Regions from separate parts of the Streptomyces sp. ActVer genome, predicted to be linked through region 4. Evidence: riboswitches for the same ligand, from Rfam matches in the RefSeq annotation. Region 4 holds a riboswitch; each other region holds the start of a gene.
The links. A riboswitch is a leader RNA that binds a small molecule or an ion and turns the genes downstream of it on or off. The one in region 4 is predicted to bind cobalamin.
Positions count from the first base shown of each region.

Region 1: linked by a shared signal. The riboswitch ahead of O3Q52_RS34910 (CbtB-domain containing protein) and the one ahead of O3Q52_RS09825 (ribonucleoside-diphosphate reductase subunit alpha) in region 4 are both predicted to bind cobalamin.
Region 2: linked by a shared signal. The riboswitch ahead of metE (5-methyltetrahydropteroyltriglutamate--homocysteine S-methyltransferase) and the one ahead of O3Q52_RS09825 (ribonucleoside-diphosphate reductase subunit alpha) in region 4 are both predicted to bind cobalamin.
Region 3: linked by a shared signal. The riboswitch ahead of O3Q52_RS05990 (FecCD family ABC transporter permease) and the one ahead of O3Q52_RS09825 (ribonucleoside-diphosphate reductase subunit alpha) in region 4 are both predicted to bind cobalamin.

Region 1 is NZ_JAPWHT010000284.1:5,397-9,936, forward strand. It holds gene O3Q52_RS34895 (right-handed parallel beta-helix repeat-containing protein) at 1-803, opposite strand, end outside; gene O3Q52_RS34900 (four-helix bundle copper-binding protein) at 1,043-1,435, shown strand; gene O3Q52_RS34905 (histidine phosphatase family protein) at 1,479-2,105, opposite strand; cobalamin riboswitch at 2,236-2,378, shown strand; gene O3Q52_RS34910 (CbtB-domain containing protein) at 2,414-2,638, shown strand; gene O3Q52_RS34915 (CbtA family protein) at 2,668-3,438, shown strand; gene O3Q52_RS34920 (acyl-CoA dehydrogenase family protein) at 3,666-4,540, shown strand, end outside.
Region 2 is NZ_JAPWHT010000321.1:5,247-9,786, reverse strand. It holds gene scpA (methylmalonyl-CoA mutase) at 1-256, shown strand, start outside; gene meaB (methylmalonyl Co-A mutase-associated GTPase MeaB) at 262-1,248, shown strand; cobalamin riboswitch at 1,646-1,870, shown strand; gene metE (5-methyltetrahydropteroyltriglutamate--homocysteine S-methyltransferase) at 2,032-4,353, shown strand; gene bla (class A beta-lactamase) at 4,424-4,540, opposite strand, start outside.
Region 3 is NZ_JAPWHT010000021.1:35,183-39,722, forward strand. It holds gene O3Q52_RS05980 (N-formylglutamate amidohydrolase) at 1-642, opposite strand, end outside; gene O3Q52_RS05985 (hypothetical protein) at 808-1,404, opposite strand; cobalamin riboswitch at 1,635-1,778, shown strand; partial or broken gene O3Q52_RS05990 (FecCD family ABC transporter permease) at 1,898-2,749, shown strand; partial or broken gene O3Q52_RS05995 (ABC transporter ATP-binding protein) at 2,750-3,356, shown strand; gene O3Q52_RS06000 (ABC transporter substrate-binding protein) at 3,365-4,363, shown strand; gene O3Q52_RS06005 (PadR family transcriptional regulator) at 4,413-4,540, shown strand, end outside.
Region 4 is NZ_JAPWHT010000042.1:6,885-11,424, reverse strand. It holds gene mctP (monocarboxylate uptake permease MctP) at 1-816, shown strand, start outside; gene O3Q52_RS09830 (GNAT family N-acetyltransferase) at 1,019-1,537, shown strand; cobalamin riboswitch at 1,570-1,741, shown strand; gene O3Q52_RS09825 (ribonucleoside-diphosphate reductase subunit alpha) at 1,878-4,307, shown strand; gene iscB (RNA-guided endonuclease IscB) at 4,243-4,540, shown strand, end outside.

The DNA of each region.
Region 1 (4,540 bases), on a different contig from region 4:
GCCGGTGCCGGGCTCCCGCCGCCCAGCTTGAAGCCGTTGCCGTCGCCCGCGAAGTCCGGGAAGTTCCACCGGTTGAAGCCGTTGCCGTACGCGATCGTGTTCTCGACGACGATCGGTGAGGTGAACTTCCAGGCGTCGTAACCGTCGTCGACGTTGTTCCACAGCCGTGCGCCCCGCACGACGTTGCCGCTCCCGCTGCCCTCCTTGATGGCCAGCCCGTCCGCGCTCTCGCCGTTCTTGCGCGGGTCACGGTTGCCGTAACTGTCCAGGTTCAGGATCTGGTTGCCCGCGGAGGCGCCCTGGAGCTGGAAGCCGGACTCGTAGTTGTCGTGCGTGGTGAGGCGGGAGAACACGTTGTTGTTGCAGCCGTCGCAGTAGAAGCCGTACGGGCCGTTGACGATCTCCAGACCGGAGACCTTCCAGAAGGAGGCCTCCTGGTGGACGGCCCCGCGCTCGGCCCGCGGGATGCTGCCGCCGACCGGTGTGTGGCTGGCCGGCAGCTGTTCGCCGTCGATGACGACGCGCTCGCCCTGGTAGGAGCCGAGGGAGATCGGCTGCGACGCCGTGCCCGAGGTGGTGATCGTGACGTTGTCGGTCAGGGCGTAAGTGCCGCCCCGTACAAGGACGGTGTCGCCCGCCTTCGCCCTGTCGACGGCTTTCTGGATGGTCCGCAGCGGTTGGTCGAGGGTGCCGGCGGCCGAGTCGTTCCCGTTGACGGCCACGACGATGGTCGACGCCGCGGCTGCCGGGGTCGGTAGCACCATCGTCGCCAACACGGCACTCAACGCTGTCCCGGTGAGCATGCCCGCGATGCGCACGAGGCCTCCTTGTCTGCCGATCCGAAGGTTGTCGCGGGTCAGTGGTCGCACACACCGGGTTGGTTGCCGGGGTGTGCGCACCCGCCACGAACGGATCGATATACCGAACATAGTTCGGTAAACCGGTCAGAACGTAGAGTGCGGTCGTGACCACGTCAATAACTTCGACATGCTCGGCCACTTCTGGCTCCGCGGTCCGGTGCGCAGGCGGGTTTGGCGTGGCGATGCCCGGCTACCCGAACCGCGTGTCACTGACAGAGCAACAGGAACTCGTTCGTTTCCTCGAGGACCGGTTCGCCTGTGCGCAGGCCTGTACCGAGTGCGCACGGATCTGCGCCCTGCGCGCGAGCCTCGCCGAACTCGACGGCCCCGACGACCAGCAGCAGTTGAGGCGCAAGGGCATCCTCTGCGCCGAGGTCTGCGACGCGACCTGCCGCGCCCTGGCCGAGCAGACCACGCAGGCCGAGGCCGCGATGCGCGCCCAGGTGGAGTGGTGTCGTGCCGTCTGCCTGGAGACCGCCCAGGTCTTCGACGGCAGCCCCGGCGCCGAGAAGGGCGCCGAGGCCTGCCGCGACTGCGCACGCGCCTGCACGGAGTTCCTCGCCGTGCTGAGGTGAGGTTCCCTTTGTAACGCCGTTCAGCCGGGCGCCCGCCGTCGCCTCACTCCCCGAGCGCCCGCCCGACCCGTACGTTCCAGCGCCCGGCCCGCCCGCTGAACTCCGTCACGACCAACGGCGGCACGTCGACACGCCAGAACGCCGACTCCGGGGCCCCGAGCGCCCGCACCACCCCGGCCCGTACGATCTCCGGCTCGACGACGGCGATGATCCGCACGGAGCCTGCTCCTGAACCCTCGGTCGAGCCAGACCCTGAAGCCCCGGAACTCGGATCCGCCGCCGTCTCCAGCCACTTCGCGACGCGCTCGCACAGCCCGGCCACCGACTCGCCGCCGTGCGGGGCGGACGACGGGTCCGCCAGCCAGCGCCCCACGGCCTCCGGCTCGTCGGCGCTCACCTCGGCGAGCGTCGCCCCGCGCCAGCGGCCCACGTCCAGGCCGGACAGCTCCGGCGGCTCGGTGAAGGCGAGGGCGTCGAGCCCGAGGGCCGCCGCCGTCTCCCGGCAGCGGACGGTGGGCGAGACCAGGACCTGGTCGGCGGCCGACAGCGAGCCCGTGGCAGCCTCGGCGAGCCGCAGCCCGGCCGGGTCCAGGGGGCATCCGTCGTCGAAACGCGCCTCCCGCAACGCCGCGCTCATCGCTGGTGAGATCAACATCACTCGGCTGGTCATCGGCCCGCCCTCGCGTTCCACACGTGCTCAACACCCCTGTCCGTACCGGGAATTGGGGGCGTGACCAGGGCGCCGGCGCGCCCCCGGCATTCCGTGCGCCCTTGGCTGCGCCTCCACTTCGCGGTACCTTCTCGTCGATATTGACGACGGTACGACGGAAGCCGGTGAGAATCCGGCACGGTCGCGCCACTGTAAGCCCCGCACAACCGCCTCCCACCAGGGGAGGCGCAGGTCGAGCAAGTCAGACCCGTGGCCGTCGTCCTGTGCACCACCGAGATGGGACGCGAGTTCCCCCAGGAGGTCCTGCCATGGCGCAGTCCGCCGTCGCTCAGCCGACCGTAACCACCCCCGACGTACCCGCAAAGCTGCCGATCGGCGCGATCGCTCCCTGGGCGGTCTTCCTCGGCATCCTGATGCTGGTGCTGCTCTACTTCGTCGGCGCCGAACAGGGCGCCACCTCCCTGGTCTCAGGCGAAGGCGTGCACGAGTGGGTGCACGACGCCCGCCACCTGCTCGGCTTCCCCTGCCACTGACGGCGACACAGAACCGACAGGACAACTCAATGAACTCCGTCACCGTCAGAAATCTCCTGGTGCGTGGCATGCTCGCGGGTCTTGCCGCGGGCGTGCTCGCCCTGGTCGTCGCCTACTTCCTGGGTGAACCTCGTGTGGACGATGCCATCGCGTTCGAGGAGGCCCACGCCCCCGGGCACGGCGGCGATGAACTCGTCTCCCGTGCGATGCAGTCCACCGGTGGTCTGTCCACCGGCGTCCTCGTCTACGGGGTCGCGTTCGGCGGCATCGCCGCTCTCGCGTACTGCTTCGCGCTCGGCAGGATCGGCCGCTTCGGGCCGCGCGCCAGCGCGCTGCTGCTCGCGGGCGCCGGTCTGGTCGCGGTCTACCTGGTGCCGTTCCTCAAGTACCCGGCGAACCCGCCCGCCGTCAGCGACCCCGAGACCCTCAACCAGCGCACCGCGCTGTTCCTCCTGATGATCGTGCTCAGCGTGCTGCTGGCCGTCGCCGCGGTGATCCTCGGCAAACGCCTCGCACCGCGCCTGGGCAACTGGAACGCCACGCTCGCGGCAGGCGGGTTCTTCGTCCTGGCCGTCGGCCTGGCGTACGCGTTCCTGCCGTCCTTCCACGAGGCGCCGGAAGGCTTCCCGGCGATCCTGCTGTGGCAGTACCGACTGGCGACCCTGGCCATCCAGGTGACCCTGTGGACCGCGTACGGCCTGGTCTTCGGGCTGCTCGCGGAGCGCGTGCTGGCTCCCAAGCCGGCCCGGGCCGAGGATGACAAAGCGGCCGAAGGGCGGGCAACTCCCGTCGCGCACTGACCCGTTCAGGCGCTGACCCGTTCGCATACTGACCGGTCACACGCTGACCGGTTGCACACCGAAGGGCCCCTGGAGCACATTCCCGGGGCCCTTCGTATGAGTGCGCAGGCGTGCGTCCGTCAGGTGCGTACGTCACCGGCATTCCCAATTTCTGGAACACGTTCTACGGTGTGCGCCGTCAGGTCCGGGTGGCCGAACGAGCGGGCCAGTGGGAGCCAGGAGGCGCCGTGCATCTCGAATACACGCCGGAGCAGCAGCGGTTGCGCACCGAACTGCGCGCCTACTTCACCGAGTTGGTCCCCGTCGACGTGTACGCCCGCTACGGCGACCCGGCGGCGCAGAAGCGCTTCTACCGAGAGACCATCCGCCGGCTCGGTTCCGACGGCTGGCTCGGCGTGGGCTGGCCGAAGGAGTACGGCGGGCGCGGTCTGTCCCCGATGGAACAGTTCATCTTCTTCGACGAGGCAGCCCAGGCCGGCGTACCGCTGCCGCTGATGGCGCTCAACACGGTCGGGCCGACGATCATGCAGTTCGGCACCGACGAGCAGAAGGGGTACTTCCTGCCGAAGATCCTGTCCGGCGAGCTCGACTTCGCGATCGGCTACAGCGAACCCGACGCGGGTACGGACCTGGCCGCCCTGAAGACCAAGGCGGTCAGGGAGGGCGACGAGGACACCGGCCACTACACGGTCAACGGCCAGAAGATCTGGACGACCAACGGCGACACCGCCGACTGGGTGTGGCTCGCCGTCCGCACCGACCCCGACGACCCGCCGCACAAGGGCATCACCATGCTCCTCGTGCCGACCTCCGACCCCGGCTACTCCTGCACGATCATCAACACGCTCGCCTCGCACGACACCACCGCGAGCTACTACGAGAACATCCGCGTCCCCGCGTCCCGCCGGGTCGGCCAGGAGAACAAGGGCTGGCGGCTGATCACCAACCAGCTCAACCACGAGCGGGTCACCCTCGCCGCACACGGCACCATGGCCATCCGCGCGCTGCACGACGTACAGCGCTGGGCCATGGAGACCAAGCTCGCCGACGGCCGCCGCGTCGTCGACCTCCCCTGGGTGCGCCGCCGCCTCGCCCAGACCCA
Region 2 (4,540 bases), on a different contig from region 4:
GGCGGACGTGCACATCGTCGGCGTCTCCTCGCTGGCCGCCGGACACCTGACCCTCGTACCGGCGCTCAGGGAGTCGCTCGCGGAGGAGGGGCGCGAGGACATCATGATCGTGGTCGGCGGGGTGATTCCGCCGCAGGACGTGCCCACGCTGATCGAGATGGGCGCCGCGGCCGTCTTCCCGCCCGGGACGGTGATCCCGGACGCGGCGTACGACCTGGTCGAGCGCCTGGCCACCGACCTCGGCCACGGCCTCTGAGCCCCATGGCGATCGACCTCGACACCTATGTGAAGGGCGTGCTCGACGGGAAGCGGGCGCTGGTGGCGCGCGCCATCACGCTCGTCGAGTCGACGAGGCCCCAACACCGGGAGATGGCACAGGAGTTGCTGACCGAGCTGCTGCCGCACAGCGGGAAGGCGCGGCGGATCGGCATCAGCGGTGTGCCGGGCGTGGGCAAGTCGACGTTCATCGACGCGTTCGGCACGCTGCTCACCTCGCTCGGGTACCGGGTCGCGGTGCTCGCCGTCGACCCGTCGTCGAGCCGGACGGGCGGGTCCATCCTGGGCGACAAGACGCGTATGGAGCGGCTGGCCGTCGATCCGGCGGCCTTCATCCGGCCCTCCCCGACCGCGGGCACGCTCGGCGGAGTCGCGAAGGCGACCCGGGAGTCGATCGTGGTGATGGAGGCGGCCGGTTACGACGTCGTACTCGTGGAGACGGTCGGCGTCGGCCAGTCCGAGACCGCCGTCGCGAACATGGTCGACTCCTTCCTGCTCCTCACCCTCGCCCGGACCGGGGACCAGTTGCAGGGCATCAAGAAGGGTGTCCTGGAGCTGGCCGACGTGATCGCCGTCAACAAGGCGGACGGACTGCACGAGCGGGAAGCCCGGGGCGCGGCAAGGGAGTTGGCGGGCGCACTGCGGCTGATGCATCCCGCCGACGCCGCCTGGACGCCACCGGTGCTGAGTTGCAGCGCCCGTGAGTCGACCGGCCTGGACACGGTCTGGGAGCGCCTCGAACAGCACCGTGCGCTCCTCGACTCGACCGGCCGCCTCGCCGCCAAACGCCGTGACCAGCAGGTCGACTGGACCTGGACGATGGTGCGCGACGAACTCCTCGGCCGCCTGCACGCCGACCCCGCCGTACGCGCCCTCGGACCCGACCTCGAACAGCAGGTCAGGGACGGCGAGTTGACGGCCACGCTCGCCGCCGAGCGCATTCTGCGGGCGTTCGGCGGCGAGACGCACTGAGCCGGAGCGAGACGGACTGAGCCGGAGCGCGGCGGACTGAGCGGGACCGGGGCGGACTGAGCAGCACCGGGTCGGAGTGGGCGTCGCAACGCGTGTTCACTCCGGCCGGTGCGCCACCGGGTACGGGACGAACGTGCTGCTGTTCTGGCCGATCCGCGGCGGGCGCCCCAGGGGCGGTGCGGCGCGCTGGGGGCAGTCGAGGCGTTCGCGGGTTCCACGTGTACGACCAGGGCTGAGGGGCCCGGGTCCGCCACCGGCTGAGGGGCCGGTGGCAGTTGGGGGACCAGTCGGGCGGCGCCACAGGAGTGGGGCGCCACCCGTCCGGTTCACCTGGGCGTTGCCTCGTACGACCGTCCGGCATATGGGCAAAGTTCCACGTCGCGGGGTCGCGCCCCCTAGGCTGGCCGGTGCAGCTGGTTCGCCCCGTCCGCCAGACGGGATGCGTCGCAAGAGGGAACCCGGTGGGAATCCGGGACTGCCCCGCAGCGGTGAGCGGGAACGACCGCCGTCATACGCACTGGGCCCCGAGAAGCGGGACCTGGGAAGCGACGGCCAGTAGGTGCCCTCCGTACGGAGGGCGTGCTCGCGAGTCCGAAGACCTGCCATCTGCCCGTACGCGACCGATCGCGTACGGACATCCCGGTGACCTCGTGGGCGGGTCGGCGTACATGTCCGGTGGACGACCGCGCCTTGCCGCGCGAGGTGCCTCTGCCGGGTGCGTCACCCCTTCGCGCTCACGTCCGTCCCGGGATCTCAGGGAGACATCTCGCGAAGGAGAGTTCCGTGACATCGAAGTCCGCAGCCGCGGCGGCACGGGCCACCGTGTACGGCTACCCCCGCCAGGGCAGGGGCCGGGAACTGAAGAAGGCGATCGAGGGGTACTGGAAGGGCCGCGTCGACGCCGACGCCCTCCGGGCCACCGCCGCCGAACTGCGCCGCACCAATTGGCGGCAGTTGGCCGAGGCCGGCATCCACGAAGTGCCGACCGGCGACTTCTCGTACTACGACCATGTCCTGGACACCAGCGTCATGGTCGGCGCGATCCCCGGGCGCCACCGCGCCGCGGTCGAGGCCGACGCGCTCGACGGCTACTTCGCGATGGCCCGCGGCACCCAGGACGTGGCGCCGCTGGAGATGACGAAGTGGTTCGACACCAACTACCACTACCTGGTCCCGGAGTTGGGCCCGGACACCGTCTTCACCGCCGACTCCGCCAAGCAGGTCACCGAGCTCCGCGAAGCCCTCGACCTGGGCCTCACCGCCCGGCCGGTCCTGGTAGGCCCCATCACCTATCTCCTGCTCGCCAAGCCCGCGCCCGGTGTGGCCGCCGACTTCGACCCCCTGACCCTCCTCGACCGACTGCTGCCGGTATACGCCGAAGTCCTCACCGACCTGCGGGCCGCGGGCGCGGAATGGGTACAGCTCGACGAACCCGCCCTGGTCCAGGACCGCACCCCGGCCGAACTGAGCGCCGCCATGCGCGCCTACCGCGACCTCGGCGCGCTCACCGACCGCCCCAAGGTCCTGATCGCCTCCTACTTCGACCAGCTCGGCGACGCGCTGCTCGTCCTCGCCAAGGCCCCGGTCGAGGGCCTCGCACTCGACTTCACCGAGGCCGCCGCCGCCAACCTGGACGCGCTCGCCGCCGTGGGCGGACTGCCCGGCAAGCGCCTGGTCGCGGGCATGGTCAACGGCCGCAACATCTGGGTCAACGACCTCACCAAGTCCCTCGCCACGCTCGGTACCCTGCTCGGGCTGGCCGACCGGGTCGACGTGGCCGCGTCCTGCTCGCTGCTCCACGTGCCGCTCGACGCCACCGCCGAACGGGACATCGAGCCGCAGATCCTGCGCTGGCTCGCCTTCGCCCGGCAGAAGACGGCCGAGATCGTCACCCTCGCCAAGGGGCTCGCCAAGGGCACGGGATCGATCACCGGCGAACTCGCCGCCAACCGGGCCGCCCTGGCCTCCCGCGCGAACTCGCCCATCACCCGTGACCCGGCCGTACGGGCGCGGGTCGGTGCGGTCACGGACGCCGACACCCGCCGCTCCCAGCCGTACGGCGAACGCGCCGCCGCACAGCGCGCCCACCTCGGTCTGCCCCTCCTGCCGACCACCACCATCGGCTCCTTCCCGCAGACCGCCGAACTGCGCGTCGCCCGCGCCGACCTGCGCGCCGGGCGCATCGACACGGCCGGCTACGAGGAGCGCATCAGGGCCGAGATCCAGGAGGTCATCTCCTTCCAGGAGAAGACCGGCCTGGACGTCCTCGTGCACGGCGAGGCCGAACGCAACGACATGGTCCAGTACTTCGCCGAGCAGCTGACGGGGTACCTCGCGACGCAGCACGGCTGGGTGCAGTCCTACGGCACCCGTTACGTCCGTCCGCCGATCCTGGCCGGCGACATCTCCCGCCCCGAACCGATGACGGTGCGCTGGACGACGTACGCCCAGTCCCTGACCCCGCGCCCCGTCAAGGGCATGCTCACGGGGCCGGTCACCATGCTCGCCTGGTCCTTCGTCCGCGACGACCAGCCGCTCGGCGACACCGCCCGCCAGGTCGCCCTCGCCCTGCGTGACGAGGTCAACGACCTTGAGACGGCCGGGACTTCGGTCATCCAGGTCGACGAACCGGCGCTGCGCGAGACCCTGCCGCTGCGCACCGCCGACCGCCCCGGCTATCTGGCGTGGGCCACCGAGGCGTTCCGCCTCACCACCGCCGGGGTCCGGCCGGACACCCAGATCCACACCCACATGTGCTACGCCGAGTTCGGCGACATCGTCCAGGCGATCGACGACCTCGACGCGGACGTCATCAGCCTGGAGGCCGCCCGCTCCCACATGCAGGTCGCCCGCGAACTGGCCTCGCACGGCTATCCGCGCGAGGCCGGACCCGGCGTCTACGACATCCACTCCCCGCGCGTGCCCAGCACGGACGAGGCAGCCGCCCTGCTGCGCAAGGGACTTGAGGCCATCCCTGCCGAACGGCTCTGGGTCAACCCCGACTGCGGCCTGAAGACCCGCGGCTGGCCCGAGACCCGAGCCTCCCTGGACAACCTGGTCGCGGCAGCGCACGCGGTACGCGCCGAACTGCCCACCGCCGACTGACCCGGCTGATCCGATCCGACCGGCCGGGGACACCCGTGTCCCCGGCCGTCACCTCTGAGGGCCTGCCCCGTCAGGTGAGTTCTGCCGCCACCAGCGCGGCCGCCCGGGCGACCAGCGGGTTCTCCTGGGGTCCGTCGGCGGCGTACTTGGTCGACAGGACGGACAGCACCAGGGGCGGACGGCCGGG
Region 3 (4,540 bases), on a different contig from region 4:
GACGTACGTCCCCTCGAAGGGGGTGTTGATGCCTGTGCCGCCGAAGCCCGCGAACGCCTTCTCGGCGTGGGCCAGCAGGTCGGCCGGGGTGTGGAAGGCGTCCCGGCCCAGGCAGATGAACGGGCGGGGGCCGTCACCGTGCAGTTCGTAGGGCAGGCGCTCGGTCGGGTAGGAGTGGACGTCGATGATCACGGCTCGTCCGACTGCTTCCAGCCGCTGTGTCACGGCGTCAGTGACAGCGGCCGCGTAAGGGCGAAAGTAGCGCTCGACGAGCTGCTGTCCGTTGTGGTCGGCCGGGCGGAGGTCCTCCCGGTGCGTTGTCCGGGTGTAGACCGCGCCCATCCCGACGGCCAGCATCTCCTCACGCTTGTCCGGGAACCGTTCGGGGTCGACGACCAGCCGGGACAACTGGTTGACGAACTGCCAGGGCCCCACGGCGCAGCGTTCGGCAGCCGTCGCCGCGATCCGGGCGGTGTGCGAGTCGGTGATGTGGTCCAACTCCCGTTCCAGGGCGGCATCTTCGAGCACGATGCCGCTCCGCACGTCCGGCGGGATCACCCGCGAGGAGTGCGGGACGTGCAGGATCACAGGGGAGTCCGGCGCGCCGGCCACGAGACGGTGGGAAGCCGACACGTCGTTCATTCAGGAGTCCTCGATGCGGGCGCGTGGGGGTTGGTGGTGAAGCGGGTGCGGGTCGTGCGTCAGGGCATGTGGACCCTTCCTACTACACCAACCGGCCGAGCTGGAGGGGTGCGTGGGCCGCGCGGCGGACCGGCGAAAGTGGCCACCCCTCCAGCAGGGTCCGGGTTAAAGGCCGTCGCGGACCATGGCGGCGACGATCTGGACGTGGCGATTGGCCGCCGTGCTGGAGAACTCGTTCTCATAGTTCAGGCCGTAGGGCCAGAAGTGGCCGCCGCCGGTGGACAGCGTGGCACCCGAACCGTCGAACTGCTTGACGAGGGCCGTGGCCTGCGCTCCGCGCCAGGTACCGCTGCCTCCGAGGGAGGACCAGCCGGAGCTCGTGCCCACGCCGATGGTGTGGGCGATCTCGTGCAGCGCGGTCCGCTCGGTCATGTAGCCGCGGTTGCCGAAGCGGATCGTTCCGTTGATGTTGCCGTCGGCCGTCGGCACGCCCGGGTCGTAGCGGACGGTGATGGTCTTGCCGAGGTCGCTCACGTTGTTGTACCGGGTCACCGCGGCGTTCATGGCCGTCGTGATGAGGTTGTACGCCGTCTGCTGGTCCTGCGTGGGGTTGGCGGCCCGTTCGAGGGTCCAGGTGATGGTGGCCGCCGCCACCTGTTCCTTGGGGACCGGGGCGGCCTGGGGTGCGGCCTGCGCGACGCCGGGCCCGACCAGTAAGGCTCCCGTCAGCGCGGCTATGGCCACCTTCCTTCGCCAGGGCATGGTCGCTCGCTCAGTGGGCTCCGGGGTGTGTCGTGGGCTCATGGAGAATGACTCCTGTGTGTGGGGGGGATGTGGAGGTTGGGCTGTCGGGTGCGGAGATGACGGCTTGAACAGTCCACGCCGTGGCCGACATTTCAAGCATTGTTCGAGATGTCGATCGGGCGTACTGCTGTCGGAACCTCCGCCAGTATCCAGTCGCTGACTGCGACGTCAAGTGACCCAGCCCATCCGCCATTTCCCCGGTTTGCTACGCTCCCGTCGCTGCCTGTGAGGGAAGTCCGGTGAGAGTCCGGCGCTGACCCGCAACGGTGTGCGTGGCGAACCCATGATTCGTCGCGTGAGCCCGATCGCCCGTAGGTGGTGCGACCCGTTGACTGCTCGCCGTGGACTGCGAGAGGGGACCGCACGGCCTGCGTGTCGTACGGGCTGCCTCCTTTCTTGACGTTCAGGCGGCCTCAGATGAAGGACCGCCCCGACCGTGCGCCGAAGTCCGATCCCGAGCCCGAGCCGCATATCCGTCGTGCCGTTGGCCGTTGGGCTCGGGCTGCTGCTCCTCGTGTCGATCGTGTGCGGGGTGGCTCTCGGGGCCGCAGGGGTCGGCTGGGCCGACGTGAACCGGTTTCTGTGGGCCGGGTTCACCGGCAGGACTGTGCATACCGGGGATGTCGCCGCGTACACCATCGTCTGGGAGATCCGTCTGCCGCGTGTCGTGCTCGGCGCTGTCGTCGGAGCGGGGCTCGCGGCCGTCGGTGTGGCGGTGCAGGCCATGGTGCGCAACGCGCTCGCCGATCCGTTCGTGCTGGGTATCTCCTCGGGCGCCGCCGTGGGCGCCAACGCCGTGATCCTGCTCGGCGCCTTCGCGGGGCTGGGGGTTTGGGCGCTGTCGCTGTCGACGTTCGTATCTGCTCTCGCGGCGATGGTCCTCGTGTACTCCGTGGCCCGGTCGGCGCACGGGCTGACGCCGCTGCGGCTGATCCTGACGGGGACGGCTCTGGCGTACGGCTTCGAGGCCGTCACGACCGTGATGGTGTTCGGCGCGGCCCGGGGCGAGGCGGCCCGGTCGGCGATGATGTGGCTGCTGGGGAGCCTGGGCGGCGCGACGTGGGCGCAGGTGCCGCTCGCCGCCGTGACCGTGGCGGCCGGGTGGGCGTGGCTGCGGTGGCGCGCCGAGGCGCTCAACGCGCTTGCCATGGGTGACGAGACCTCGGCCGCGCTCGGTGTCCAACCGGCGCGGCTGCGCCGGGAGTTGTTCCTTGTCAGCGCGGCTGTGACCGGGACCGTGGTCGCGGTCAGCGGGGCCATCGGGTTCGTCGGACTGATGGTGCCGCATGTCGTGCGGATGCTCCCGGCGGCGGGCAGCATACGGCTCGACGGGGACGACGTGCACGCCATGTCGCCCCGGGCCGCCGCCCGGGTGCTGGCCGCACTGCCGCAGGAGTCGTCGGCCGAGTTCGACTTCACCGTCGCCGAGGTGGTCGACATGGGCCGGCTGCCGCACCGGGACCGTACGGCCGCCGGGGACCGCTCCGTGTGCGCGGACGCCATGGCCCGCACGGGTGTCACACACCTAGCCGACCACGGGTTCCTCGCGCTGTCCGGCGGTGAGAAGCAGCGCGTCCTCATCGCCCGCGCCCTCGCCCAGCAACCCAGGGTGCTCGTGCTCGACGAACCCACCAACCACCTCGACATCGCGCACCAGTTGGACGTGCTCTCGCTGGTCAGGGCCAGCGGCCTGACCGTGCTGGCCGCCCTGCACGACCTCAACCTGGCCGCCGCGCGATCTCCTGTACGTCATCGACGGCGGCCGAATCGTCACCTCGGGACCGCCGCACGACGTGCTCCAACCCGACCTGCTGGCCGGGGTGTTCGGGGTCCGCGCGCATCCCGTACGGCATCCGGAGACCGGCGCCGTACAGCTCCTCTTCGACCGGATCCCGCTCACCACCTCGTAAGGATCCCCATGCGCAAGTTCCTCGCCGCTGCCCTCTGCCTCGCCGCGACTGTCACGACCGCCGGTTGCGGCGCCAGTGTCGAGTCGTCCGACAACGCGAAGTCCTCGTCGGTCAGCCTGACCAACTGCGGCCGGAAGGCGACGTACGACAAGGTCCCGGAGCGGGTGGTCACGAACGACGTAGGGATCACGGAGCTGATGTTCGCGCTCGGCCTTGAGGACCGTATGGCCGGGTTCGCCATGCCCGACGACAAGGGCGATCTCAGCGGCGTGCCCTGGAAGGACGGCTACGACAAGGTGAAGTGGCTGTCGAAGGACCAACTCACCAAGGAGAACGTCCTCGACGCCCGCGCCGACCTCGTCTTCGCCGGCTGGAACTACGGCTTCCGCGACGACAGCGGCTTCACCCCCGAGGCGCTGAAGAAGCTCGGCATTCCCTCGTACATCCTCACCGAGTCCTGCCGCAACGGCCGCACGAAGACCTCGCGCGGCCTCATGCCACCCCTGGACGCCCTGTACGCCGACCTCACCAACCTCGGAAAGCTGTTCGGCGTCGAGAAGCGCGCGGCCGCGCTCATCGCCGACTTCAAGAAGCAGATCGCCGACGTCCGGGCGAAGGCCCCCGAGGGCGCCGAGCGGCCCAAGGTCTTCCTCTACGACAGCGGGCAGGACCAGCCCTTCACGTCCGGCCGTTACGCCGCCCCCGAGCAGGTCATCAGCGAGGCAGGCGGGGTCAACGTCATGCACGACATCGCCGACTCCTGGACCACCGTCGGCTGGGAGAGCGTCGTGGAGCGCGACCCGGATGTCATCGTGATCTGCAACTACGGGGACGTGAGCGCCGAGCAGAAGAAGAAGTTCCTGCTCTCCTACGCCCCGCTGCGCAACGTCTCCGCCGTCAAGCACCGGCGGATCTTCGTCCTCGACTACGTCGACCTCGTCGAGAGCCCCCGGAACCCCGCGGCCATCGCCCGCCTCGGTGCGTACCTGCGGACGACGGTCGAGTGACCTCGCCCTGGCCCTTAAGAAGGTCAGTCGGACGGAATACTCTGCTGGTGTGAGTGAACGAGGAATGCAGGAGCTGGCTCTGCTGCTGCTGACGGCGCTGGCGGATGCGCCTCGGCACGGATATGCCGTCGCCCAGGAGGTCAAAGCCATCACCGACGGCCGGGTGGTGCCGCGTAC
Region 4 (4,540 bases):
TACCCGCACTCGATCACGGCCACGCTGTCGTCGCGCAGCCGTGAGGTGATCCGGCGCAACACCACGATCCTGCCGCTGTACTCGCTGATGCTGGGTCTGCTCGCGCTGCTCGGGTTCATGGCGATCGCGGCCGGAGTCAAGGTCAGCAACGGGCAGTTGGCGATCCCGCAGCTCTTCGAGGACATGTTCCCGGCGTGGTTCGCGGGGGTGGCCTTCGCGGCGATCGGTATCGGTGCGCTGGTGCCTGCGGCGATCATGTCCATCGCTGCGGCGAACCTCTTCACCCGCAACATCTACAAGGACTTCATCCGGCCCGACGCGACGCCCGCCCAGGAGACCAAGGTCTCCAAGCTGGTCTCGCTGCTCGTGAAGGTGGGTGCGCTGGTCTTCGTCCTCACCATGGACAAGACGGTGGCCATCAACTTCCAGCTGCTGGGCGGGATCTGGATCCTTCAGACGTTCCCGGCCCTGGTCGGCGGCCTCTTCACCCGCTGGTTCCACCGCTGGGCGCTGCTCGCGGGGTGGGCGGTCGGCATGCTGTACGGGACGATCGCTGCGTACGGTGTCGCCTCGCCGACTCAGAAGCACTTCGGTGGTTCCTCGAAGGAGATTCCCGGGATCGGGGAGATCGGGTACATCGGTCTGACGGCGTTCGTCCTGAACGTGGTCGTGACGATCGTGCTGACCTTCGTCCTGAGGGCCCTCAAGGCCCCCGACGGCATCGACGAGACGTCCCCCGAGGACTACACGGCGGACGCGGGCGACAAGGGTGTCCAGGTCGAGCTGCCGCCGGCGACGGCGGGGGCGCGGCACTAGGTTGTCGCCCCCGGTCACGCAGCAGTCCGCGGTTACGCCGGCCGTTCGTTCACCTGATTCTGGCGAGGGTGTCACGACCCTGCCGCAGTGGCCGGCCGTGGGCTGAACCCGCCCTCCCCTCGCCTCCCCTCGGACGTCCCCGGCGCCGGTGCGCGAGAAACTCGGCGGCCCCACGCCGTACCCCTCGGGCACACTGCCAGGCATGGACATCGTGATCAGGCGGGCGAGGCCCGAGGAGTACGAGGCTGTGGGCGAGATCACCGCGCAGGCCTATCTCGGGGACGGGCTCCTCGACTTCGGGGAGAGCGACGAGTATCTGAGCGAACTGCGGGACGTCGCGAAGCGGTCCGCGGCCGCCGACGTACTGGTGGCCGTGCTGGGGACAGGCGTGGGCGAGCGGGTCGTCGGCGGCGTGACCTTCGTCCCGTCCGGCGGGCCGATGGCCGACATCGCGCGCGAGGGCGAGGCCGAGATACGGATGCTGGCGGTCGCCAAGGAGGCCCGCGGGCACGGGGCGGGCGCGGCCCTCGTGCGCGCCTGTGTCGAACGTGCCCGGTCCACGGACGGCTGCGTACGCGTCGTGCTGTCCACCCAGCGCACCATGCACAGCGCCCACCGCATCTACGGACGCCTCGGCTTCACCCGCGCCCCCGACCGCGACTGGAACCCGATCCCGGACCTCGACGACATCATGCTGCTCACCTACGAGTTGACACTCTGACACCCTCCGAAGCCGACACGACACAAGATGTGGGGGTGCTTCCCGAGCCCGGCACAAGATGTATGCTCATGCTCGCTGTCGCCGCAGGGGAATCCGGTGCGAATCCGGAACTGTCCCGCAACGGTGTACTTGTGCATGTCTGTCCCCAGAGGAGAGCCGTGCGCCTGGTCAGTCCGAGGACCTGCCGACAGCGTGCCCAGGCCACCCGGCCCGGGTGCCATGACGTCCGGGCCTCGCGGAGTGGGCCGGTGGACGCGGCGTACCGCTGCGCAGAGCGTGTACCCCCGTGTGCCCCGAACCCCTCCCCGCAGGCCCCGTGCCGAGCGAGGGAGAGCCCCACGTGACCATCGCGCCAGCCGATCCGGTCTCAGCGAAAGCGCCCCAGTACCAGCAGGACAGGGCCGAGGCCGACGGACCGGGAACCGTGTTGCTGCGGACCCTGACCGACCTCACCGCCGACCTTCCCGACGCCGATCCCGGCAGGGTCGCCGCCGCCGCGCTGCGCGGCCGGTCCTCCGTGGGGGCCGACGGGATCACCGCGGAGCTGCGCGAGCTGGCCACGGAGGCGGCCGCCGGCCTCATCTCCGAGGACCCCGTGTACTCGAAGCTGGCCGCCCGCCTGCTGATGATCGGCATCGCCGAGGAGGCCGCCTCGCAGGGGGTCAGGTCCTTCTCCGAGTCCGTCGCGGTCGGCCACCGCGAGGGCCTGATCGCCGACCGCACCGCCGAGTTCGTACGGACCCACGCGGCCCGTCTGGACGCGCTGATCGACCTCGAAGGCGACGACCGCTTCGGCTACTTCGGCCTGCGCACGCTGCACAGCCGGTATCTGCTGCGGCACCCGATCACGCGGTCCGTCATCGAGACGCCCCAGCACTTCATGCTGCGCGTGGCGAGCGGCCTCGCCGAGGACACTGTGCTTGATTCAGAAGCGGGAACCCGCGCTCTCGACGAAGTGGCCTCGCTGTACCGGCTGATGAGCCGCCTCGACTACCTGCCGTCCTCCCCCACGCTCTTCAACTCCGGTACGCGGCACCCCCAGATGTCGTCCTGCTACCTCCTCGACTCCCCGCTGGACGAGCTGGACTCCATCTACGACCGCTACCACCAGGTGGCCCGGCTCTCGAAGCACGCGGGCGGCATCGGCATCGCGTACTCCCGTGTCCGCTCGCGCGGTTCCCTGATCCGCGGGACGAACGGGCACTCCAACGGCATCGTCCCGTTCCTGAAGACGCTCGACGCCTCGGTGGCCGCCGTGAACCAGGGCGGCCGGCGCAAGGGCGCGGCCGCGGTCTACCTGGAGACCTGGCACTCCGACATCGAGGAGTTCCTGGAGCTGCGCGACAACACCGGTGAGGACGCCCGGCGTACGCACAACCTGAACCTCGCGCACTGGATCCCGGACGAGTTCATGCGCCGGGTGAACGAGGACCGCGTGTGGTCGCTGTTCTCGCCGGCCGACGTGCCCGAGCTGGTCGACCTGTGGGGCGAGGAGTTCGACGCCGCCTACCGCAAGGCGGAGGACCGGGGCCTCGCCAAGAAGACGATCCCGGCCCGCGATCTGTACGGCCGCATGATGCGCACCCTCGCGCAGACCGGCAACGGCTGGATGACCTTCAAGGACGCCGCCAACCGCACGGCCAACCAGACCGCGCTGCCCGGCCACACGGTCCACTCCTCCAACCTCTGCACGGAGATCCTGGAGGTCACGGACGACGGTGAGACGGCGGTCTGCAACCTGGGTTCGGTGAACCTGGGCGCGTTCGTGGACACGGCACCCGGGGCCACCGATGTCATCGACTGGGAGCGGCTGGACGCGACCGTCCGTACCGCCGTCACCTTCCTCGACCGGGTCGTCGACATCAACTTCTACCCGACCGAACAGGCGGGCCGCTCCAACGCCAGGTGGCGGCCGGTGGGCCTGGGCGCGATGGGTTTGCAGGACGTCTTCTTCAAGCTGCGGCTGCCCTTCGACTCCGCCGAGGCCAAGGCGCTCTCCACCCGTATCGCCGAGCGCGTCATGCTCGCCGCGTACGAGGCGTCCGCCGACCTCGCCGAGCGCAACGGCCCGCTGCCCGCCTGGGAGAAGACCCGTACCGCGCAGGGCGTGCTGCACCCCGACCACTACGACGTGGAGCTGAACTGGCCGGAGCGCTGGGCGGCGCTGCGGGAGCGGATCGCGACGACCGGCATGCGCAACTCGCTGCTGCTCGCGATCGCACCGACCGCCACCATCGCGTCCATCGCCGGTGTCTACGAGTGCATCGAGCCGCAGGTCTCCAACCTCTTCAAGCGCGAGACGCTCTCCGGCGAGTTCCTCCAGGTCAACTCCTACCTGGTGGCGGAGCTGAAGAAGCTCGGCGTGTGGGACGCGCAGACCCGGGAGGCGCTGCGCGAGTCGAACGGCTCGGTGCAGGGCTTCACCTGGGTGCCGCAGGACGTGCGCGATCTGTACCGCACGGCGTGGGAGATCCCGCAGCGCGACCTGATCGACATGGCCGCGGCCCGGACCCCGTTCCTGGACCAGTCCCAGTCGCTGAACCTGTTCCTGGAGACGCCGACCATCGGCAAGCTCTCCTCGATGTACGCGTACGCCTGGAAGTCGGGGCTGAAGACGACGTACTACCTGCGCTCGCGCCCGGCGACGCGCATCGCCCGTGCCGCAAGTTCGACATCCGTAACTTCTTTCCCCTCCCAGCAGTTGGATGATCCGACCGATGTGGTCGCCTGTTCTCTGGAGAACCCGGAGAGCTGCGAGGCCTGCCAGTAGTCACAGGCTTCTCCACTCGAAGAGTGGAAAGCGTCAGCCCTTGCGACCGACGCTTGCTGTGACCAGCACCAGCCATCGTCAAGAGGGAGGTGACCTGATGGCTACGTTCCGTACAGGACAGCAGACCCACCCGACTGTGCTTCCTCAGCAGTCGGCTCTGGAACCCAGCTCAGCAGACAATCTCGGAAGCATGGACGAAACGGGGGCCGGGCGCCGCAACGCGGCATCCGGTG